DNA from 3 places in the Solwaraspora sp. WMMB335 genome. Region 2 is predicted to be linked to each of the others. Evidence: riboswitches for the same ligand, from Rfam matches in the RefSeq annotation. Region 2 holds a riboswitch; each other region holds the start of a gene.

Region 1 (7,828 bases), 7.4 Mb from region 2:
ACCATCGTCGCCAACAACCTGGTGCTCAACCTCTACCAGCACGTCAACTCCCCGGAGGGCCGGCTCTACCTGTCCCGGCAACTGTTCGAGGAGGCGGTGCACGTTCAGTTCTACCTGAACCTGCTCGACACCTACGTGCCGGACGAAAAGGAGCGTTTCGCCGCGTTCGCCGCAGTGGAGAACATTCCCTCGATCGCCCGCAAGGCCGAGTTCTGCTTCAAGTGGATCGACTCGATCTTCGAGCTGCGGGAGCTGCGCACCCGCGACGACCGGCGGGCGTTCCTGCTCAACCTGATCTGCTTCGCCGCCTGTATCGAAGGGCTGTTCTTCTACGGCGCGTTCGCGTACGTGTACTTCCTGCGTTCACGAGGGCTGCTGCACGGACTCGCGTCGGGCACCAACTGGGTGTTCCGCGACGAGTCGATGCACATGGCGTTCGCCTTCGACGTGGTCGACACGGTACGCCGCGAAGAACCGGACCTGTTCGACGCCGAGATGGAACGGCAGGTCACGCAGATGCTCGCCGAGGCGGTCGAATGCGAGGTCCAGTTCGCCGCGGATCTGCTCGAGCAGGGCGTCTCCGGGATGTCGCTGGCCGACATGCGGGAGTACCTACAGCACGTCGCGGACCGGCGGCTGGCCGTGCTCGGCATCGAGCCGGTGTACGGGTCAAAGAACCCGTTCGCCTTCATGGAGCTGCAGGACGTGCAGGAGTTGTCGAACTTCTTCGAGCGACGGGTCTCGGCGTACCAGGTCGGGGTGACCGGCTCGGTCAGCTTCGACGACGACTTCTGATCGGCTGTCCCGTACCTCGGACGCCCTCGCCCGAATCCGGGGGTCGGGCCCGTACGATGGCGGGTGGTGCTGGTTCGTCCCGCCCCATCAGGGCAGGGACGTCGTAAGAGGGAACCCGGTGCGAGACCGGGACTGCCCCGCAGCGGTGAGTGGGAACGACCGCCGTCAACGAAGCACTGGACCGCGAGGTCTGGGAAGCGACGGCCAGTAGGCGACCTGTGTCACGCCCACGAGTCCGAAGACCTGCCAGCGCTGCGCACACCGCCCGGCGTGCGCCGCCGGCGGTCTCTCGGGAGGACCAGGGCGGAAGCCAGCGGCATCGCCTGTCTTCCTCCCGCCTTCCCCTGCCCGCCGGGCACTTCGAGGGAAGGACTCTGTGGTGAGTACCGCATTCGGTCAGAGCACCGTGCTCGGGTACCCGCGCATCGGCGCCAACCGCGAGCTGAAGAAGGCCGTCGAGGCCTACTGGGCCGGTACCGTCGACGCCGACACGCTGGAGGCCACGGCCGCCGCGCTGCGCGCCGAGGTCTGGCAGATCCTGCGCAACGCCCGGCTCGACGCCATTCCGTCGAACACGTTCTCCTACTACGACCAGGTCCTTGACACCGCCGTCGCCGTCGGCGCGGTCCCCGACCGGTTCACCCGCCTCGGTCTGTCCGAGCTGGACACGTACTTCGCCATGGCCCGCGGCGTCGACACCGAGCCCGCGTTGGAACTGACGAAGTGGTTCGACACCAACTACCACTACCTGGTACCGGAAATCGTGCCGGGCACCACCTTTTCGGCCAACCCGGCGAAGCCGCTACGTGAGTACGCCGAAGCCCTCGATCTGGGCGTCACCACGCGACCGGTGCTGGTCGGGCCGGCCACCTTCCTGCTGCTGGCCAAGGGCGACGATCCGTTCGCCCGCCTCGACGACCTGGTCGAGACGTACGCCGAGATCCTCGCCGCGCTGGCCGACGCGGGTGTTGCCTGGGTGCAACTGGACGAGCCCGGCTACGTCGCCGACCGCAGCCCGAGCGAGATCGACGCCCTGCGCCGAGCGTACACCCGGCTCGGTGGGGTCTCGAAGCGGCCGCAGATCTTCGTCGCCACCTACTTCGGCGAACTCGGCGACGTCCTGCCCGCCCTGCTGGACACCCCGATCGAGGCGATCGGGCTCGATCTCGTCGCGGGGCCGGGCAACCTCAACCGGCTCGCCGCCGCCGGCCCGCTGCGCGGCAGGACCGTCGTCGCCGGGCTGGTCGACGGACACAACATCTGGCGTACCGATCTGCGCACCGCGGTGGCGACCGGAGCGACCGTCTCCGGGCTGGCCGACCACGTCGCGGTGTCGACGTCCTGCTCGCTGCTGCACGTTCCGGTCGACCTGTCCGTCGAGACCCGACTCGATCCCGAGCTGCATGGGCGGCTCGCGTTCGCCCGGCAGAAGGTGGACGAGGTCGTCCTGCTCGGCCGCGCGCTCCGCGACGGCACCACACAGCTGCCCGCGCCGCTGCCCACCGCGCCGGCGCGGTGGCGACACGACGGCGTACGCGAACGCCTCGCGGCGCTGCGTCCCATCGACCGCCAGCGCGGCGACTACCCGTCGCGGTCGGCCCGGCAGCAGGAGCGGTTAGGGCTGCCGGAGCTGCCGACCACCACGATCGGTTCGTTCCCGCAGACCGTCGAGCTGCGCAAGGCCCGCGCCGCGTACCGGGCCGGCACCCTCGACGAGGCCGGCTACGTCCAACGGATGCGCGACGAGGTCGCGCACGTCATCCGCCTGCAGGAGCAGCTGGGCCTGGACGTGCTCGTGCACGGCGAGCCGGAACGCAACGACATGGTCCAGTACTTCGGCGAGCAACTCGACGGGTTCGCCGCCACCGAGCACGGCTGGGTGCAGTCGTACGGTTCCCGCTGCGTGCGCCCGCCGATCATCTACGGTGACGTGGCCCGCAAGGCACCGATGACGGTCGACTGGTCCACCTACGCCCAGTCGCTGACCAGCAGGCCCGTCAAGGGTATGCTCACCGGCCCGGTCACCATTCTGGCCTGGTCGTTCGTCCGCGTCGACCAGCCTCTCGCGGACACCGCCGACCAGGTCGCGCTCGCCCTTCGCGACGAGTGCCACGACCTGGAAGCCGCCGGAATCACGGTCATCCAGGTCGACGAACCCGCGCTGCGGGAGACCCTACCGCTACGCAAGATCGACCAGAAGGCGTACCTGGACTGGGCCGTGGCAGCGTTCCGCCTGGCCACCAGCGGGGTAGCCGAAGACACGCAGATCCACACCCACCTGTGCTACTCCGAGTTCGCCGAGGTGATCACCGCGATCGACGCCCTCGACGCCGATGTGACCAGCATCGAGGCGTCCCGCTCGAAAATGGAGGTCCTCGACGATCTCGCCGCGATCGGGTACCGCCGTGGGGTCGGCCCCGGGGTGTGGGACATCCATTCGCCACGGGTGCCCCCGCACGACGAGGTGGTCGAGGCGCTGCGCCGCGCCGTCGCGGCGGTCCCGGCCCGACGGTTGTGGGTCAATCCGGACTGCGGTCTCAAGACCCGCGGCTACTCCGAGGTCGAGGCGTCGCTGCGGCACCTCGTCGCGGCCGCAGCCGAGGTACGTGAACGCTGACGATGCCGCGCCGGACGGGCCCCGCTGTGGCCGGGGTCCGTCCGGCGGTCCGCTCAGCCCGCGCGATCGCCGGCGAGCCTGGCGACGGTAGCCACGGCGGAGGCGAGGTTGCGGCAGGCCACCGTCGGCGTCGGCGATGGGCCGCCGTGCGGTGGCCAGCCCTGTCCGCCAGCGATGATCGTCGGCCGCCAGCCCGGCGTGCCGGTGAGCGCCGTGAGCAGGTCGCAGACGCCTGGACTCCAGGCGTGACTCCACACCACGACGGCGGCGGCCAAGGCGTCGAGAGCCACGGTGTCGCGCCGATGGTCGACGGCGACGAGCAGAACCCGCACCGGGGAACCGGCTGGTGGCCGAGGCACCATGGCGAAGGTCTCGGTCAGGCAGCGGGCGAGAACGCGGCGGGCGAGCGTCTTGCGCGGCTCGCTGTACCGGGCACGGCTGATCTGGGTGAAGGCCGGACCGACCAGGGTGTGCCAGGTGTGCAACACCCCATAGGTGCTGACCGACAGGATCAGTGCCTCTCGTACGCTCAACACGTCCAGGCGGCGGGCGGCCCGGGCGAGCCCGCGGGCCACGGTGTGGGTACTGCGGTCGCCACGTGGATGTTCGACCGAGGGGATGGCCGCTTCCCGGCGGGCCCGCTGCGCGGCCTCCGCAGCGGGCAGGCCATGCGCGGTCAACCGGGCCATCAGCGTCAGCACGGCGACGTCGTGTGAGGTGTAGCGGCGGTGCCGGCCGGCCTGATGACCGCTGGGTCCGAGCCCGTACCGCTGGTGCCAGCTCCGCAGTGTCGTCGGTGATATCGTCGTTCACCGTCGGCACGGTGGGAGATCACGGCGTCGGTTGAGGCGGCGTGGTTCGCCGCGTCGCCGGAGAGGGCGAAGAACGCACCGGGCCACTGATCCGTCTATCGGTAGCTCCGGACGACGCGTAGCGGGCCGGCGTCTCGGCGAGAACCTGCTCGATCTCCGCGACCAGCCCGGTCAGCACCCGTGCCTGGTGCGTCAGGCCGCGGAGCCGGGCTCCACGCGCGCCGAGTTGACGTCGAGCGGCGGTGAGGCGCTCGTAGTCGGCCACCGGCACCACCTGGTCAGCCGTGGACTCCGGATTCCGGTCGGTCGGTGACGGGTTCACCTCAGTCCCTTCCGCGAGCGGTGGCGACTCGGCAGAAGGCGCGAGTGATCGGGCGCGGCCGCGTACATGGTGGCACCGCCGATCGCCAACCCGCCCCTCCCTCTCACGCCGCCATGCCTGAATGCCACGGCGGACCGGCTGCGGAGCCAGGATAGCGCCCGTCGACCGGGACCTGTTTCCGGCCTGTTGCCGTCGACAGGCGCCGCCACGCGAATCGGGCAGGGGCCGGATGATCGGCTATCGCCGGTCCACGGCGTAGGGAATGACCGTACGCCGGTTCTCATCGATGACCAATCGGCCGGCTGCGGGGGGCCGGGCACGTTGGGCGCAGTCACGACGCTCGCAGATTCGGCAGCCCAGGCCGATCGGGGTAGCCGTACGCGGGTCGTCCACGGCGATGCTGTCGCTGTAGACCAGGCGATGGGAGTGCCGCAGTTCGCAGCCGAGGGCGACCGCGAAGACGCTGCGTGGGCTGTGGTGACCCCGACCACCGTGAACGACGGTGCGGGCGAGCCAGAAGTATCTCTTGCCGTCGGGCATCTCGGCTACCTGGGTGAGGATCCGCCCGGGACACGTGAACGCCTCGTAGATGATCCACAGTGGGCAGGTGCCACCAAGACGGGAGAAGTGGAAATCGGTCGCGGACTGACGCTTGGAGATGTTGCCGGCGCGGTCGACACGCAGAAAGGACAACGGCACGCCCCGGCGAGTCGGGCGTTGCAGGGTGCTGAGCCGATGGCAGGCGGTCTCGAAGCTGACCCCGTAGTGTCCGGCGAGCAACTCGACGTCGTAACGGAGGTCCTCCGCCGATTGGTGGAAATCGCCGTACGGCATGAGCAGTGCACCGGCGTAGTAGTTGCCGAGTCCGATGCGGGCCAGGGCGGTGGCCGGGCCGTGGCCGACACCGGCCGCCAGTTCGGTGATCAGGTCGCTGTGCGCAAGAAACGCCAGTTGGGTGGCGAGTTGGAAGGCCCGTTGCCCATCGGTGTAGTTGGCGGCCAGATGAAGTACGCGGGTTTCCGGATCGAATCGCCGCATCTCGGCCGCAGCGACCGGGGCGGAGATCGCTACCCGGACGCCGTACTGGTCGAACAGGTGAAGACTGAGAATCTCGGTCGCCCGCCTGGGTGACAGCCGGAGCCGACCGGCGAGCTGTTCGGCAGCGGTGTCCAGCTGATCGAAGTAGTTGTAGTGCTCGTAAAAGAAGTCACGTACGACGTCGTGCGGTTCGCCGAGGCCGGGCGGGACGTCGGTGGGTCCGGCGAGGGCGGCGACCCGGGCGGCGGCGTCCTGGTAGCGCTGATGCAGGGCGACCAGGGCTCGCGCGACCAGGGGGTGGTCACGGACGAGTTCGGCAGCCTCCACCGGGTCGACGGTCACGGCGCTGGCCTCATCGGCCAGCGCCGTGCGCACGTCGGCGCCGAGCCGTTCGGCGTCGGTGTCGGCGAAGTACTCGGGATCGACGCCGAGAACTTCCGCCAAGCGCAGCAGGACGGCGGCGGTCAGCGTGCGCTGACTGTTCTCGATCTGGTTCAGGTAACTGGTGGAGATGTCGAGGCGGCGGGCGAGTTCGGCCTGGGTCAGACCGTGCTCGCGACGGAGCCGGCGCAGCTTGGCATGCGCGTACAGCTTTCTTCCGACGGCCATCGTCACCTCCGCACCCGAGCCGCGTTGCGAACATAACACTTACAAGGTTTGCAAGAATTGCAGGTTTGCCGGTGGCGCAGTGAGAAGTACACAACTTCCAGATCTTTACGCAGGCCGTCCCGGCGCGTGAGCCTGGCAGGGTGACGGCGAAGCTTGAGGAGTCCCGTTGATCGATCATCTCGTCCGTGTCTCGCCCAGCGCGCAGCGGCTGCCCCGCGACCGGCAGTTGGCCTGGCGGCTGGCCGAACTGGCCACCGTCGGCGCGCCGCTGGACGCCGAGGCGGTGGACATGGCTGTCAACCGGGTCATCGACAACGCGGCGGTGGCGGTCGCATCGGTGTCACGACGCCCGGTGGCGGTGGCCCGGGCGCAGGCTCGCCCACACGGCGCCGTGCCCGGCGCGTCGGTCTTCGGCACCGATCCCGCGCTACGGGTGTCCCCGGAATGGGCCGCCTGGGCGAACGGCACGGCAGTACGTGAGTTGGACTTCCACGACACCTACCTGGCCGCGGACTACTCCCATCCGGGCGACAACATTCCACCGCTGCTCGCTGTCGCCCAGCACACCGGTGCCACCGGCGCGGACCTGCTGCGCGGCGTGCTGGTCGCCTACGAGGTACAGGTGGCTCTGGTGACCGGAATATGCCTGCACAAGCACAAGATCGACCATGTGGCGCACCTGAGCGCGGCCACGGCCAGCGGACTGGGCGCCCTGCTGGGACTGCCGACCGAGGTGGTTTACCAGGCGATCGGCCAGGCCGTGCACACCACCACGGCGACCCGACAGTCCCGCAAGGGCGACATCTCCTCGTGGAAGGCGTTCGCGCCGGCGTTCGCGGGCAAGGCAGCGATCGAGGCCGTCGACCGGGCGATGCGAGGCGAGGCCGCACCGGCCCCGATCTACGAGGGCGAGGACGGCTTCATCGCCTGGCTGCTGGACGGGCCCGAGGCCACGTACACGGTACCGCTGCCGGCAGCTGGCGAGCCGTTACGCGCCATCCTGCGCACCTACACCAAGGAACACTCCGCCGAGTACCAGGCGCAGGCGCTGATCGACCTCGCCCGCGCGATGCGCGACAAGCTTCCCGGAATCGACACCTCCGCCGGCGTCGACCGCGTCGAGTCAGTGGTGCTGCACACCAGCCACCACACCCACTTCGTCATCGGCTCGGGCGCGAACGACCCGCAGAAGTACGACCCGACCGCGAGCCGGGAGACGCTGGATCACTCGATCCCCTACATCCTGGCAGTGGCGTTGCAGGACGGCGCCTGGCACCATGTCGACTCGTACCGCCCGCAACGGGCCGGCCGGTCAGACACCATCGCGCTGTGGCGCAAGATCACCACGGTGGAGGACCCGGAGTGGACCCGCCGCTACCACAGCCCGGATCCGACGGACAAGGCATTCGGTGGACGCCTGGTGATCACCCTCACCGACGGCACCGTGATCGAGGACTCCCTCGGCCTGGCCGACGCCCACCCCGAGGGCGCCCGTCCGTTCGATCGCGCGGCGTACGCCCGCAAGTTCGGCACCCTCGCAGACGGGGTGGTCTCCCCCGCCGCGCAACGGGAGTTCCTGGACGCCGTGGTCCGGCTCGCCGAGCTCCCCCCGCAGGACCTGTCGGCGCTGTTTCC
Region 2 (7,828 bases):
TCGGGCGACCCGTCGGTGTTGAGCGCGATCGCCGAACAGATCCGCCACCTCGACGCGGCCGGGGTGCCGTACCAGATCGTGCCCGGGGTCCCGGCGTTCGCCGCCGCCGCGGCGGCACTCGGCCGCGAACTGACCGTCCCGCAGGTCGGGCAGAGCGTGATCCTCACCCGGGTGTCGGCGCGTTCGACCCCGATGCCGCCGGGCGAGGATCTGGCCACGCTCGGCGCCAGTCGGGCGACGCTGGTGCTGCACCTCGCGGTGCAGCGTGTCGACGCCGTGGTGGCCGACCTGATCCCGCACTACGGGCCCGGCTGCCCGGCGGCGGTGGTGGCCCGGGCCAGCCGCCCCGACGAGCTGGTGCTGCGCGGCACCCTGGGCGACATCGCCGAGCAGGTGCACACCGCCGGCATCGTGCGGACCGCCGTGATCATCGTCGGCGCGGTGCTCGGTGCGGCCGGTTTCCCGGACAGCCACCTCTACTCCACCGACCGGTACCGGCCGTGAACACCCCGGCCGGACTGCGGGTGCTGATCCTCGGCGGTACCGGCGAGGCACGTGCCCTGGCCGGTACGCTCGCCACCGGGCTGGCCGCCGCGCCCGGCGGGCGGGTGGTCACCTCGCTCGCCGGGCGGGTCGCCCGACCCCGGCTGCCCGCCGGCGAGACCCGGATCGGCGGCTTCGGCGGGCCGGTCGGACTCGCCCGCTGGCTGCGTGCCGAGCGGATCGACACGGTGGTCGACGCCACCCACCCGTTCGCTACCCGGATCTCCGCGTCCGCGCTCACCGCCTGCGCCGACGTGGCGGTGCCGCTGCTGGTGCTGCGCCGTCCCGGCTGGCTCGCCGGGCCGGGCGACGACTGGCACCGGGTGGCGGACCTGGCCACCGCCGCGGCGGCCCTGCCCGGGCTGGGTCGGCGGGTGATGCTGACCACCGGCCGGCAGAGCCTGGCCGCCTTCGCTCACCTGGACGGGCTGTTCTTCCTGATCCGCACGATCGACCCGGCGGCGGCGCCACTGCCGGCCGACCGGGTGCTGCTGCTGGACCGGGGACCGTACACCGTCGACGGCGAGCTGGCCCTGCTGCGCACGCACCGCATCGACGTCCTGGTCACCAAGGACAGCGGCGGGCGGCAGACGGCGGCGAAGTTGGTCGCCGCCCGCCGGCTGGGTCTGCCGGTGCTGATGGTCGACCGGTCGCCGGCGCCCACCTCGGTCGCCACGGTCGCCACCGAGGAGGCCGCGCTCCACTGGCTCGCCCGGCTCAGAGCGGGTAGCGCCGTGGAGTGAACACCGTCGGCGGGCCGCCGTTTGCACCCGGCACCATCGTGGTCGTCGACGAACCGACGATCAGCAGCGTACGCATGTCGACCCGGGCCGGATCGAGTTTCGCCAACTCCACCACGTCCAGCCGCTCGGCGGGGCCGCCGACGTCGCGGCCGACGACCACCGGAGTGTGCGCCGCCCGGTGTTCCAACAGCAGCTCCCGTGCCTTGGCCAGCTGCCAGGTCCGGGTACGCGACGCCGGGTTGTAGATGGCGATGACCAGATCGGCCCGGGCCGCGGCGAGCAGCCGCCGCTCGATCACCGGCCACGGCTTGAGCCGGTCCGACAGGGACAGCACGCAGTGGTCGTGCCCGAGCGGCGCCCCGGCCCGGCTGGCCACCGCCTGCGCGGCGGTCACCCCGGGCAGCACCCGCACCGGCACGTGCCGCCACCGCGGTTCGGTCGCGGCCTCCAGCACGGCGGTGGCCATCGCGAACACCCCCGGATCGCCGGACGAGACCACCGCCACCCGGGCGCCGGCGGCGGCCAGGTCCAGGGCGTGGGCGGCCCGTTGCGCCTCGGCCCGGTTGTCGGACGGGTGCCGCCGCTGCCTCGGATTGGGTGCCACCCGGTCCAGGTACGGGCCGTACCCGACCAGGTCGTCGGCGGCGGCGAGCGCGGCCTGCGCCTGCGGGGTGAGCCAGTCCCGGCCGGCCGGACCGAGCCCGACGAGCACCACCTGACCCGGGCCACGCGGGTCATGGCGCGCGGCCGGCACCGGTGCCGGTGCCGTACCGATCCGGCTGGCCAGCAGCGCCAGGGAGAAGTACGGCACGGTGTCGGGTACCACCCCGGCGAGCGGCGCGACCCGTTCGGCTCCCGTGCTGGCCCGTTCCACGTACCAGGCGTCGTCGAGGCGCCCGGCGGCGGCGAGCGCGTCACGCACGGCCGGAAAGGTGCGGCCGAGCTTGAGTACGACGGCCGCGTCGGTGTCGGCGAGCCGGCGGGACAGCTGGTCGGCGGGCAGCGTGCCGGGCAGCACGGTGAGCACCTCGTCGGCCTCGACCAGCGGCCGGCCCAGCGCGGCGGCGGCACCGCTCATGGACGTGACCCCGGGCACCACCTCGGTCGGGTAGCGGTCGGCGAGCCGCTTGTGCAGGTGCATGTAGGAGCCGTAGAAGAGCGGGTCGCCCTCGGCGAGCACCACCACCGACCGGCCGGCGTCGAGGTGGGCGGCGAGCCGGGCCGCGCAGTCGGCGTAGAACTGCTCCATCACCGGTCGGTAGCCCTCGTCGCCGGGGACCGGTTCGGTGGTCACCGGGTAGATCAGCGGCTCTTCGACCTGCCCGGCCCGCAGGTACGGTTCGGCGATCGTACGGGCGACGCTGCGACCGTGCCGGGCGCTGTGGTAGACGACGACGTCGGCTTCGGTGATCAGCCGGGCGGCCTTGACCGTGACGAGTTCCGGATCGCCCGGACCGACGCCGACGCCGTACAGCCGCCCGGTGCCGGGCGCCGCTGTGCTCGTCGCCGCTGTGTTCACCGCCGCCCCCGTCCCTCGTCGTCGCTGGCGATCGCGTTGACCGCGGCCGCCGCCAGCGCGCTACCGCCGCGCCGCCCACGCACCACCAGATGGTCGAGTCCGCTGGGATGCCCGGCGAGCGCCTGCTTGGACTCGGCGGCGCCGATGAAGCCGACCGGCAGGCCGAGCACCGCGGCCGGCCGCCCCGCCCCGGCCTCAATCAGTTCGAGCAGGCGGAACAGCGCGGTCGGCGCGTTGCCGACCGCGACGACCGCACCGGTCAGCCGCTCGCCCCACAGGTCCACGGCGGCGGCGCTGCGGGTGGTGCCCAGCCGCCGGGCGAGTTCGGGCACCCGGGGGTCGGCGAGCGTGCACAGCACCGGATTGTTGGCCGGCAACCGGTGGCGGATGATGCCGGCCGCGACCATGTTGGCGTCGCAGAGCACCGGGGCGCCGGCGGCCAACGCGGTCCGGGCCGCGTGCACCACCGCCGGAGAGAAGACCAGGTCGTCCACGAGATCCACCATCCCGCAGGCGTGGATCATACGGACCGCGACCCCGGCCTGTTCGGTGGAGAAGCGGGACAGGTCGGCTTCGGCCCGGATGGTGGCGAACGAGCGCCGGTAGATCTCCGCGCCGTCGCGGAGGTAGTCCGTCACGGCGCCTCCCGGGCGGTATGCACGGCGGCGATCAGACCGGCCCCCGGTGCGGTCCGCGCCACGGGCCGACCAGGTGTCGTGACCTGGTAGCCGTCGCCGGTGGCGAGGACCCGCACCACCGCACCGCCGGGAGTACCGCAACCGCGTTCACAGCCGATCCAGTGCACCGGCAGCCGGCCGGCGTGCCCGGCCGGTGCCGCGGGCCCGACCGGTGCCGCGTGCACGGCCGTGGCGTCGGCCCGTACGTCGGCCCGCGAGCGGGCGCAGCCCGGCCGGCCGGCGCAGCAGGTGACGCCGAGCCAGGGCGAGTCGGGTTCGGTGACCAGACCGGCCGCGTCGAGCCGCCGCGCCCAGCCGGTGGCGTCGGCGACCCGGGGCAGCACCACCGCGCGCCACGGGGTCAGCCGCAGGTCACCGTGGCCAGCACCACCATTGTCGCCAGCGGCGGCGGCCAGCAGCTCGGCCTGTTCGACGCGCAGCCGGCCCAGCGGCACGACCACGGCCAGCCCGTAGCCGCCGTCGGGCCGGGCCAGAACGCCGGCCGCGGCCCTGGCCGACATGTCGGTCGACCGTCCCGGTCCGGACCGGTGACGCTGGCGCTGGTCCGAACCGGTCGGGCGGGCCGCCGGATGGGCGGCGAGGCGGGTGCCGACCCGGCGCAGCACGGGCTCCGCCAGGTCGGCCAGCCGCCAAGCGGCCACGTCGCTGCCGTCCTGGCTGCCGACCTGTTCGTCGAGGAAGGCGTTCGCGGCGGCGACGGCCAGCGCAACCGCAGTGTCCCGACCGGTCCGTACGCCGTGGTCGGCACCGGCCAACAGGACGGTGACCTGCCCTGACTCGTCGGGCAGCAGGGCGATGTCGGGTCGGGCGGCGGCGGTGTCGCCGCGTCCGTCGTCCACGGCGAACAGAAACCGCCCGGACAGCCGGGCGAGCCGCGGATCGGCACAGACCGCCGCGTCGAGGGCGCGCACCTGTGCCGGTACGTCCCACACGGAAACCGCGTCGACGCCGCACAGCGGGGAGCCGACGATGTTACGGACCCGTTCGTGGCTGACCGACGGCAGCAGGCCGGCCGCGGTCAGCCGGGGGACGAGCAGCCGCGCGGCATCGGCGGACAGGCCACGCAGCTGTACGTTGGCCCGGCTGGTCAGCTCCAGGTACCCGGCGCCGGTGCTGCCGGCGGCCTCGGTGAGTGCGGTGAGCTGGGCGGCGGTCAGCAGCCCGCCGGGGCAGCGGATCCGGGCCAGTGCCCCGTCGGCGGCCTGGTGCAGTTGCAGCGCGCCGGGGCAGGCGTCCGGTCCGCTGCGGCCCGGTCCGACGGCGAGGTCGCGGCGCGACGGCGGTGACGGTGGCACGCGGCGGATACTACGGGCCGCCCGGGGTGACGACGCCGTCACGGCGGTCAGATCACATCTTGACGCCGCGTCGGTGAGTCAGGACAGTGGTCGGTAGCCATGTGCGGCGGCGAGTGGAGGAAGCCGGTGTGAGTCCGGCGCGGTCCCGCCACTGTCACCGAGAAGCGGACCCCATCCACGGCCACGGCCCGCGATCATGCGGGCGGGAAGGCCGGGGCGAGCGTCGATCCGGGAGCCAGGAGACTCCGGCCGCCACGACCGACGACCCGGGGCGCGGACCCCGAGGGAGGACCGGGCGTCCGATGATGCTTTTGCTGTCCACTTCGGATACCGACTTGCTGAGTGGGCGGGCCAGCGGCGCCGATTGGCGACTGGCCAACCCCGCCCGGCTCGATCTCGACGACCTGCCCGGCCTGCTCTGCGGCGTCGGCCTCGTCGTGGTCCGGCTGCTCGGCGGGCGGCGGGCCTTCGCCGAGGGCCTGGACACGTTGCTCGCCGGGCCGACACCGGTGGTGGTGCTCAGCGGCGAGCAGGCACCGGACGCCGCGCTGATGGAGCTGTCCACCGTCCCGGCCGGCGTCGCCGCCGAGGCGCACGCCTACCTGGCCCACGGCGGTCCGGCCAACCTGGCCGAGCTGCACCGTTTTCTGTCCGACACGGTCCTGCTCACCGGGCACGGCTTCGCCGCACCGGCTCCGGCTCCGGCCTGGGGCGTGCTGCAGCGGCCCGCGGCAGCCGCCGACGCGGAACGCCCGACCGTCGCGGTGCTCTACTACCGGGCACACCATCTGGCCGGCAACACCGGGTTCGTCGAGGCACTGTGCACCGCGATCGAGCAGGCCGGTGCCCACGCGCTGCCCGTCTACTGCGCCTCGCTGCGGACTCCCGATCCGGAGCTGCTGACCACGCTACGTCGCGCCGACGCGCTGGTCGTCACGGTCCTCGCGGCCGGCGGGACCCGCCCGGCGAGCGCCGGTGCCGGCGGTGACGACGACGCCTGGGACGTCGGCGCGCTCGCCGAGCTGGACGTGCCGATCCTGCAGGGTCTGTGCCTGACCGGCTCCCGGGCCGGCTGGGCGGCCACCGACGAGGGGCTGTCCCCGCTGGACGCGGCGACCCAGGTCGCCATCCCCGAATTCGACGGACGGCTGATCACCGTGCCGTTCTCGTTCAAGGAGATCGACGCCGACGGGCTGTCGGTCTATGTCGCCGACCCGGAGCGGGCCGCCCGGGTGGCCGGCGTCGCGGTCCGGCACGCCACGCTGCGCCACGTCCCGCCAGCGGCCAAGCGGATCGCGGTGCTGCTGTCGGCGTACCCGACCAAGCACGCCCGGATCGGCAACGCGGTCGGGTTGGACACTCCGGCCAGCGTGCTCGCGCTGCTGCGGACACTGCGCGACGACGGCTACGACGTCGGCCCGACCGATGGCCCGCACGCTCTGCCGGGGCTGGTCGACGGCGACAGCGACGCGCTGATGCACGCACTGATCGCCGCCGGCGGGCAGGACCCGGACTGGCTCACCGAGGAACAGTTGGCCGGCAACCCGGTCCGGGTGCCGGCCGCCGAGTACCGCCGCTGGTACGCCGAGTTTCCCGCTGAGCTGCGCGCACAGGTGCAGCGGCACTGGGGCCCGCCACCGGGCGAGCTGTACGTGGACCGCTCCCGCCACCGGGACGGGGAGATCGTGCTGGCCGCGCTGCGGGCCGGCAACGTCGTGCTGATGGTGCAGCCGCCGCGCGGGTTCGGCGCCAACCCGGTGGCCATCTATCACGACCCGGACCTGCCGCCCAGCCACCACTACCTGGCCGCCTACCGCTGGTTGGCGCACGGGTTCGGGGCGCACGCGGTGGTCCACGTCGGCAAGCACGGCAACCTGGAGTGGCTGCCCGGCAAGACGGTCGGGCTGAGCGCGGCCTGCGGCCCGGACGCCGCCCTGGGCGACCTGCCGCTCGTCTACCCGTTCCTGGTCAACGACCCCGGCGAAGGCACCCAGGCCAAGCGGCGGGCGCACGCCACCCTGATCGACCATCTGATCCCGCCGATGGCCCGGGCCGACAGCTACGGCGACATCGCCCGGCTGGAGCAACTGCTCGACGAGCACGCCAGCATCGCCGCGATGGACCCGGCGAAGCTGCCGGCGATCCGGGCACAGATCTGGACCCTGATCCAGGCCGCCCGGCTCGACCACGACCTCGGACTGGCCGACCGGCCGCACGACGCCGAGTTCGACGACTTCCTGCTGCATGTCGACGGCTGGCTGTGCCAGGTCAAGGACGTGCAGATCCGCGACGGGCTGCACGTGCTCGGCGCCGCCCCGCGCGGCGAGGCCCGCGTCGACCTGGTGCTGGCGATGCTGCGCGCCCGGCAGATGTGGGCCGGCCAGGTCGCCGCGCTGCCCGGCCTGCGTGAGGCGCTCGGCCTCGACGAGACCGGATCCGACCGGGACGGCACCGACGCCGCCGAGGCCACCGCCCGACAGCTGGTCACGGCGATGGAGGACGACGGCTGGCGGCCGGAGGCCGGCGCCGAGGTCGCCACGCGTGTGCTCGGTGGCGACGACGGGCGGGCCGCGCTGGTCACCCGGATCCTGACCTTCGCGGCGACCGAGATCGTGCCCCGGCTGGCCCGCACCAGCGACGAGCTGGCCAACGTCCGGCACGCGCTGGCCGGCGGGTACGTGCCGGCCGGTCCGAGCGGGTCGCCGCTGCGCGGGCTGATCAACGTGCTGCCCACCGGGCGCAACTTCTACTCGGTGGATCCCAAGGCGGTGCCGAGCCGGCTGGCCTGGGAGACCGGGCAGGCGATGGCCGATTCGCTGCTGGCCCGTTATCGGGCCGACACCGGCGACTGGCCGCGCTCGGTCGGGTTGAGCGTCTGGGGCACCTCCGCGATGCGCACCGCCGGTGACGACATCGCCGAAGTCCTGGCGCTGCTCGGCGTGCGGCCGCGGTGGGACGAGGCGTCGCGGCGGGTGACCGGCGTCGCGGTGATTCCCGCCGGCGAACTGGGCCGGCCCCGCATCGACGTGA
Region 3 (7,828 bases), 7.4 Mb from region 2:
AGGAACTCGCCGGACATGGTCTCGCGCTTGAACAGGTTGGACACCTGCGGCTCGATGCACTCGTAGCAGCCGGCGATCGAGGCGATGGTGGCGGTCGGCGCGATCGCGATCAGCAGCGAGTTGCGCAGCCCGTGGGCGGCGATCGCCGATCGCAGCGCGGTCCACCGCTCACCCTGGGCCGGCTCGGCGCCCCACAGCTGCGGGTGCAGCTCGCCACGGGCCGCGCGGGTCTCGGCGAACGCGGGATGGGGGCCGAACCGCTCGGCCAGCCCGGCGGAGGTCTCCAGCGCGGTGAGGAAGATCTCCTCCTGGACCCGGGTCGACAACTCCTGGGCCTGCGGCGAGTCGAACGGCAGCCGGAGCGTGAAGAACGCGTCCTGCAGGCCCATCAGCCCGAGCCCGACCGGTCGCCAGCGTGGGTTCGACGCCGCTGCCTGCGGCGCCGGGTAGTAGTTGATGTCGATCACCCGGTCGAGGAACATCACGGCGGTACGGACCGTCGCGCGCAGCTTCTCCCAGTCGACGCCGGCCACGGTGACGTGCGCACCGAGGTTGATCGACCCCAGGTTGCACACGGCGGTCTCGGTGTCGCTGTTGACCTCGAGGATCTCGGTACACAGGTTCGACAGGTGGATCGTGTTGCCAGGCGCCCCGGTCTGGTTGGACAGCCGGTTCGAGGCGTCCTTGAACGTCATCCAGCCGTTGCCGGTCTGCGCGAGGGTGCGCATCATCCGCCCGTACAGTTCCCGGGCCTTGACCGTCCGGATCGCCTTCTTCTCGGCCGTCCGGTACGCCTCGTCGAACGCCGCACCGAACAGATCGGGCAACTCGGGCGCGTCGGACGGGTCGACCAGGGACCAGTCGCCGTCCGCCTCGACCCGGCGCATGAACTCGTCCGGGATCCAGTTGGCGAGGTTCAGGTTGTGCGTGCGCCGGGCGTCCTCGCCGGTGTTGTCCCGCAGCTCCAGGAACTCCTCGACGTCGGGATGCCACGGCTCCAGGTAGACACAGGCCGCGCCCTTGCGGCGACCACCCTGGTTGACCGCCGCCACCCCGGCGTCGAGCGTCTTGAGGAACGGCACGATGCCGTTGGACTTGCCGTTCGTACCCCGGATCAGCGCACCTCGACCGCGCACCCGGGACCAGGAGATGCCGATCCCGCCGGAGAACTTCGACAGCTTCGCCACCTGGTGGTACCGCTCGTAGATGGAGTCGAGCTCGTCGCGGGGGGAGTCGACCAGGAAGCAGGAGGACATCTGGGTGTGCCGGGTGCCCGAGTTGAACAGCGTCGGTGAGCTGGGCAGGTACGCCAGGCTGGACATCAGCTGGTAAAAGGCGATCGCCTCACCCGGGGTCTGCGACAGTCCGCACGCTACTCGCAACAGCCAGTACTGTGGCGTCTCCACCACCAGGCGGGACCGCGGATGCCGCAGCAGGTACCGGTCGGCGACCGTACGCAGCCCGAAGTACTCGAATCGGCGGTCACCGTCGAGGTCGACGGCGTCGTCGAGTTTGCGGGCGTTGCGGGCCACGAACGCGGCGGTGTCGTCGCCGATCAGTCCGAGCTCGTGGCCGTACCGGATCGACTGACTGAAACTCGCCACCTGCTGCCCGCGGACCTCCTTGTCCACGTACGCGGCCAGCAGCCGGGCCGCCAGCTTCGAGTACTGCGGCTCCTCGCCGATCAGCTCCGCCGCCGTCTGGATCGACAGCTTGTCCAACTCGGCGGTGGTGGCTCCGTCGTACAGGCCGCTGATCGTCTTGGTCGCCACCCGCAGCGGATCGACCTCGGCCAGGTCGGCGACCCAGCGCTCGACCGCTTTGACGATCTTGTTGACGTCCACCGGTTCGGTGTCGCCGTTACGCTTGCGAACCTGCATCACCTGCCGGCGTTGCTCCGACGCCGGCTGCGGTCCTACCCGTTGCGGCACCGGCTGAGCCGGCGCGACCTGTTCACGCGTCGTGGTCATGTCCCCCTCCTCATGCCTGTTCACCAAGGTCGGACAGGCACGCAGGGCGACGCCACCGGACCACGCGCTGGCGGGCGACCCGCCAGCGTCGGCCGGCTGATGGCGTCGGCCGTCCCGCGCGACCTCCGACCACCGCACGCGACGCGTACGGCGCGCTGGCAGGTCTTCGGACTCGTGGGCGTCGTAGCGTGCCTACTGGCCGTCGCTTCCCAGGCCCTGCCGGGCCCAGTGCTGTATGACGGCGGTCGTTCCCACTCACCGCTGCGGGGCAGTCCCGGACTCGCACCGGGTTCCCTCTTGCCTCGACTGCCGTGGAGCGGCAATCGAACCAGCTGCGGGTAACACCATATATGGGTGCGACGGAGAGATGGCAACACCAAATGCTGTGTCGGCGTGTCGCGGCGCTGAGTCACCCGAAGCTTGCCTCGGGTGACCGACGGATCGTGCGGGACCGGCGGGGACGGCAACCGCAATCGACCGGCGGGGACGGCAACCGCAATCGAAGGGCCGAACGATTCGACCGTGCGCCCAAGTATGTTCCGCGTTACGTAATCTGCCCGTTCTGTCACCGTCGTGTGGTCCGGGTAACGGTTCGAATATCGGCCAACTCCGGCGCGGGTGGTCGCGGCACCAGCAAGCGGGAAGTCCGACGTGAGGAGCTGCGTTGTGACGGAACGGACCTGCGAGATGTGCGGTGCCACGCTGGCGCCCGCCGCCGACGCCGGCAGACCGGCCCGATACTGCTCGAACGCCTGTCGTCAGCGGGCCTTCCGACGTCGCAGCCGCCCGGGTCCGAGGACCGCCGCCGGATCGACGGCCCACCCCAACCGGTTCGTCGGCCGCCGCCGCGAGATGAGCCTGTTGCGGCAACGGATGCCGGCAGCTCAGCTGGTCACCATCATCGGACCGGCAGGTGTCGGCAAGACCCGAATGGCGCAGGAGTTCGTCAAGTCGCTGCGTGGCCGGCAGATCCACTTCGTCCTGCTGGACTCGGTGCGGCGGCCGGGGCAGGTGCTCGCCGCGGTCGGCGCCGCGCTCGGCGTGGATGGCAGGCGGCAGCCGCTGCTGGACGCGATCGTCGACCGGCTGTCCGTCCGGCGCTGCCTGTTGGTGCTGGACAACTGCGAGCATCTCGCGGTCGCGTGCGCCGAGCTGACCGAACTGCTACTGGCGCGATGCGCCGGGCTGCGGATACTGGCCACGAGCCGGGAACCGCTCGGCTTTCGCGGTGAGGTGCCGCTGCGGCTCGGGGTCCTGTCGCTACCGAAACCGGGGCAGGGGCGTGGCAAGGCCGCCGTCGTCGGTGCGGACGCGGTCCGCCTGTTCGTGGACCGGGCGCGGGCCGGCGATCCGGAGTTCACGGTGACGGAACAGAACGCCGCGTTGGTGGCGGAGATCTGTTGCCGGCTGGACGGGTTGCCGTTGGCCATCGAACTGGCCGCCCGTCAGGTCGGTGCCGTACCGCTGGCCGACGTCCTCGCGGGCCTGACCGACCAGCTCAGCCTGCTGGCCGGGGACGTACCCACCGGTCCGGCACGCCATCGGGAGCTACGAGCGGCGATCGCCTGGAGCTATCGCCTGCTGACCGCCGCCGAGCGGCGGGTCTTTCGCCGGATCTGCGGGCTGGAAAGCGATTTCGACCCGGCGATGGCCGCCGTGGTGGCCGGTTCGGCGACCCCGGTCCTGCCGGTGTTGCTGTCGCTGGAAGCGAAATCGCTGGTGCAGCGGGTATCGGCTGGCGAGGAGCCCGATGAGCTGAGATTCCGACTGCTCAACACCGTCCGTGACTTCGGTCTCGACCGGCTGGCCGCCCGAGGCGAACTGCCGGAGGTTCGCGACCGGCTGGCCGGGCAGCTCGCGAGGATCGCGGCTCCGACGGCCAGTAGCCTGTTCTTCGGTGGACCCGCGTCCGTCGCGATCCTGCGGGAGCGTGACAACCTGCTCGTCGCGGTCGAACACACCGCGAGCAGCTCCGACGAACGGCACACGATCCTCGCGGTCGCGTTGGCCAGGATGTGGTGGCACCTGCACCAGAACGCCGACGGGGTCGGGGTGCTTCGACGGGCGATCGAGCTCGACTCGGGGCGGACGACCGCGCACCACTGCGACGCGCTGTCCACCCTGGCCTGGTTGACCACGCTGCAACACGACTATCCGGGCGCGCTACGGCTGGCGGTCGACGCCGTCCGGATCGCCACGCACCGTGCGGTACCCAGCCAGATGACCCGAGCCCTGGACATCCTCGGCCGTATCCACCTGTTCAGGGACGAGTTCGAGCTGGCGATCGAGGCGTATCGCGGTTGTGTGCGCCACGCGGTCGCGCACGAACGACCGATGTGCCTGCGCAACCTCGCGTGGGCCCTGGTGCTGGCCGGTGCCCGGGACGAGGCGAAGGTCCTGGTCGGACAGGCGTTGACGGCCACGGAGGCGCTCTCCCTGCGGATGCGGGGTGCCCTGCTGCACACCTCCGGACTGCTGCATCTGATGGACGGCGAGGTGGCAGCGGCGGAGTCGGCGTTCGTGTCGTCGCTCAAAGCGACGTCGGGGCACGGGTACTACGCGGCGTACAGCCTGGAGGCCATGGCGCTGGTAGCGGCGCGGCGCGGCGACGACTACCGGGCGTCCGTTCTGTTCGCGGGGGCCGCCGCCGGTCGTGCGGCGCTCGGCCTCGACGTGGAACCGGCCTGGCTGCGACGGGTCGAGCCGGTGCGGGACGCGGTCGCGAAGGCACTCGGCGCGGCGAAGGCGGTCGCGTCGGTGACGTACGGCGTCAACCTGACGCCCGATCATCTTGTGGCGCACGCACTCGACGGGCACGCGCGTGCCGAGACGGCACCGCCGACGCACCGGCTGTCGCAGCTCACCGGTCGGGAGCAGGAGGTTGCCGCGCTGGTCGCGGCCGGCCTGACCAACGCGCAGATCGCGCGGCGGCTCCGTGTCTCGGCGAGCACGGTGAAGACCCACCTGGCCGGTATCCGCAGCAAACTCGATCTGCGTTCGCGCACGCAGATCGCGGTCTGGTACATCGCTGTCGTGCAGGTTTCGTAACGCTCATCCACAATGACGCCGCACGGGGGATGCCGCCACGTCACGCACTGAGGAAGATAAATGCATCGAGCGCGACGCGCGACGATGCTGGTGAGATCGCCAGGTGCCCGCAACCGCGCCGGGCAGAAACGTCATCGATTGTTTTCCCACTAGTTGCCGTCACGGCGGACGAAAAGGAATGCAATGACCTCGCGGGAGATCCTGGATGGGGAATCGGACAGACTACTGGACCGGCGGGCGGCGGCCTGCCCACGTGCGCTGAGCATCTACTCGCTGACCACCGCTGCCGGCCGGGCCCGCGAGCTGTTCGAGGCGCTGGCCGCGAGCCGGCCGGTGCACTGGGACCCGTACGTGGCCGCGTGGCTGGTCTGCGGCCCGGCCGAGGCGCAGGCGGCGCTCTCCGACGACCGGTTCTCGTCGCACCGGGCCGCCTACACCGAAGATGACGCGCCGGCCGACGGGCAGCCGGACCTCACCGACGTCGCCGCCCGGATGCTGCTCCTCAAGGACGGAGTCGAACACCTGCGACTGAAGAAGGTCGTACAGTCCGTGCTGTCGTCGCGGCGGATCAAGGCGCTGGAACCGTGGATGCGCGAACTCGCCGCCGAACTGCTGCCGCGGGCAGCGGGCACGCTGGACTTCGCCGGTGCGGTCGCACAACGGTTCCCGTTGCTGGTCGCGGCGAAGCTCATCGGCATCCCCGAGAAGGACCTACCGATGGTGCTCGCCGGCTCCGACGCGATGACCGAGATCGTCAGCGGGCTGCACCCGACCACGGCGCAGGAGGTGCGCCGCAAGGCCCACGTGCTCTACGAGTACGCCCTGGAGCTGGTGCGCGAGCGCCGCGAGCGTCCTCGTGACGACGGCGCCGGGGCGTTCGTCGCCGCAGCCGACGCGGCGGGCGGGTTCGACGACGCGGACATCGCGTCGAACCTCGTCATGCTCATCGCCTCGGCCCACCAGACCATGCCGGGTCTACTCACCCTGACGCTGCAGGACGCGTTGAGCAGACCGGGCACGCCGATCCCGTCCGTCGCCGCCGCGCTCGCGCACGTGACCCCGTCGCGATTCGTCGGCCGGATCGCCACCGCCCAGGTGGAACTCGGCGGTTGCCTGATCGAGCCCGGCGACGCCGTCGTCGTCGTGCTCGCCGCCGCGAACTGGTCGCTGAGTTCCACCGAACCGCTGCGGCACCTGGCCTTCGGCTACGGCCGACACCGGTGCGCCGGTGCCGCCATGGCCGAACTGGAGGCGACGGTGATGTTCGACCGGCTCGCCGAGGTCCACCCCGTCGCCGTGACCGCCGAACCGGCACCGCTCAACGACAACGTCAACCTTCCCGCGCTCACCAGTCTGCCGATCCGGCTGCCCGCCGCCGAACCCGAGGACGAACACCGTGCACATCCATGACAACCACGCGCACAGCGCTGCGGACGACACCGGCAACAGGATCAACAAGGTGGTCATTCTCGGCGGGGGCACCGCAGGTTGGATGACCGCCGCGTACCTCGGCAAGGCGCTGCAGGGAACGACGTCGATCACGGTCCTGGAGGCACCCGCGGTACCCCGGATCGGCGTCGGCGAGGCGACCATCCCGAACCTGCAGACCGCGTTCTTCGACTTCCTCGGCGTACCCGAGGAAAAGTGGATGCGGGAGTGCAACGCCAGCTTCAAATCAGCGATCAAGTTCGTGAACTGGCGCAGCCCAGGCATCGGGGAGCCGACCCCACGCCGACTGGTGAACGGCAAGCAGGACTACTTCTACCATGCGTTCGGGGTGCTGCCGAACCACGACCAGGTCCCGTTGTCGCACTACTGGTTCAACGACTACTACCACGGCCGCACCGATCTGGACTTCACGTACGCCTGCTTCCGTGAGCCGCCGGCGATGGACGCGTTGAAGTCGCCACGCTGGCTCGACGGCCGGCGCGCGACCCGTTACGCCTGGCACTTCGACGCGAACCTCGTCGCGGACTACCTGCGCCGGTTCTCCGTACAGAAGCAGGGCGTACAGTACATCAGCGACCAGATGACCGACGTCGTCCAGGACGAGCGGGGGTTCGTCACCGCGCTGCGGACCAGCGGCGGCCTGACGATCGAGGGCGACCTGTTCGTCGACTGCTCGGGCTTTCGGGGCCTGCTGATCAACCAGGCACTGGCGGAGCCGTTCATCGACATGAGTGATCATCTACTCAACGACAGCGCGGTCGCCACCGCTGTGCCGCATGACGACGCGGTACACGGTGTGGAGCCGTTCACCTCGGCGATCGCCATGTCGTCCGGGTGGACGTGGAAGATCCCGATGCTCGGCCGATTCGGCACTGGCTATGTCTATTCCAGCCGATTCGCCGGTGAGGACGAGGCGGTGAACGAGTTCAGCGCGTTGTGGGGACTGGACCCGACGAACACCGACTTCAACCGGATCCGGTTCCGCGTCGGCCGCAACCGGCGTACCTGGGTCAAGAACGTGGTCAGCATCGGCCTGTCGTCCTGCTTTCTGGAACCCCTTGAGTCGACCGGAATCTACTTCATCACCGGCGCGATCTTCCAGCTGGCCAAGAACTTTCCGGACCGTCGGTTCGATCCGGTGCTGATCGAGCAGTTCAACAAGGAAATCGAGCGGATGTTCGACGACTGCCGAGACTTCATCCAGGCACACTTCTACTTCTCCCCGCGCACCGACACCCCGTTCTGGAAGGCGAACAAGGATCTTCACCTGGCCGACGCGATCAAGGAGAAGATCGAGATGTACCGGGCCGGCATGGTGGTCAACATGCCGGTGACCGACGAGGACAGCTACTACACCAACT

What was found. Region 2 has a riboswitch for cobalamin ahead of cobN (cobaltochelatase subunit CobN). Riboswitches for the same ligand answer to the same signal wherever they lie in the genome.
Region 1: it holds a riboswitch for cobalamin, as region 2 does, so the genes downstream of both, metE (5-methyltetrahydropteroyltriglutamate--homocysteine S-methyltransferase) here and cobN (cobaltochelatase subunit CobN) in region 2, are expected to answer to the same signal.
Region 3: it holds a riboswitch for cobalamin, as region 2 does, so the genes downstream of both, ACN27F_RS33465 (ribonucleoside-diphosphate reductase subunit alpha) here and cobN (cobaltochelatase subunit CobN) in region 2, are expected to answer to the same signal.

What each region holds. Positions count from the first base shown of each region.
Region 1 is NZ_JBMHMF010000001.1:7,818,410-7,826,237, reverse strand. Features, by position in the region: gene ACN27F_RS33460 (ribonucleotide-diphosphate reductase subunit beta) at 1-795, shown strand, start outside; cobalamin riboswitch at 849-1,060, shown strand; gene metE (5-methyltetrahydropteroyltriglutamate--homocysteine S-methyltransferase) at 1,175-3,412, shown strand; gene ACN27F_RS33450 (MerR family transcriptional regulator) at 3,466-4,215, opposite strand; gene ACN27F_RS33445 (hypothetical protein) at 4,244-4,546, opposite strand; gene ACN27F_RS33440 (short-chain fatty acyl-CoA regulator family protein) at 4,784-6,193, opposite strand; gene ACN27F_RS33435 (MmgE/PrpD family protein) at 6,360-7,828, shown strand, end outside.
Region 2 is NZ_JBMHMF010000001.1:466,955-474,782, forward strand. Features, by position in the region: gene cobM (precorrin-4 C(11)-methyltransferase) at 1-504, shown strand, start outside; gene ACN27F_RS02025 (cobalt-precorrin-6A reductase) at 501-1,286, shown strand; gene ACN27F_RS02030 (precorrin-2 C(20)-methyltransferase) at 1,261-2,805, opposite strand; gene ACN27F_RS02035 (precorrin-8X methylmutase) at 2,802-3,443, opposite strand; gene cobG (precorrin-3B synthase) at 3,440-4,798, opposite strand; cobalamin riboswitch at 4,916-5,043, shown strand; gene cobN (cobaltochelatase subunit CobN) at 5,101-7,828, shown strand, end outside.
Region 3 is NZ_JBMHMF010000001.1:7,826,976-7,834,803, forward strand. Features, by position in the region: gene ACN27F_RS33465 (ribonucleoside-diphosphate reductase subunit alpha) at 1-1,970, opposite strand, end outside; cobalamin riboswitch at 2,111-2,318, opposite strand; gene ACN27F_RS33470 (ATP-binding protein) at 2,637-5,018, shown strand; gene ACN27F_RS33475 (hypothetical protein) at 5,202-6,428, shown strand; gene ACN27F_RS33480 (tryptophan halogenase family protein) at 6,415-7,828, shown strand, end outside.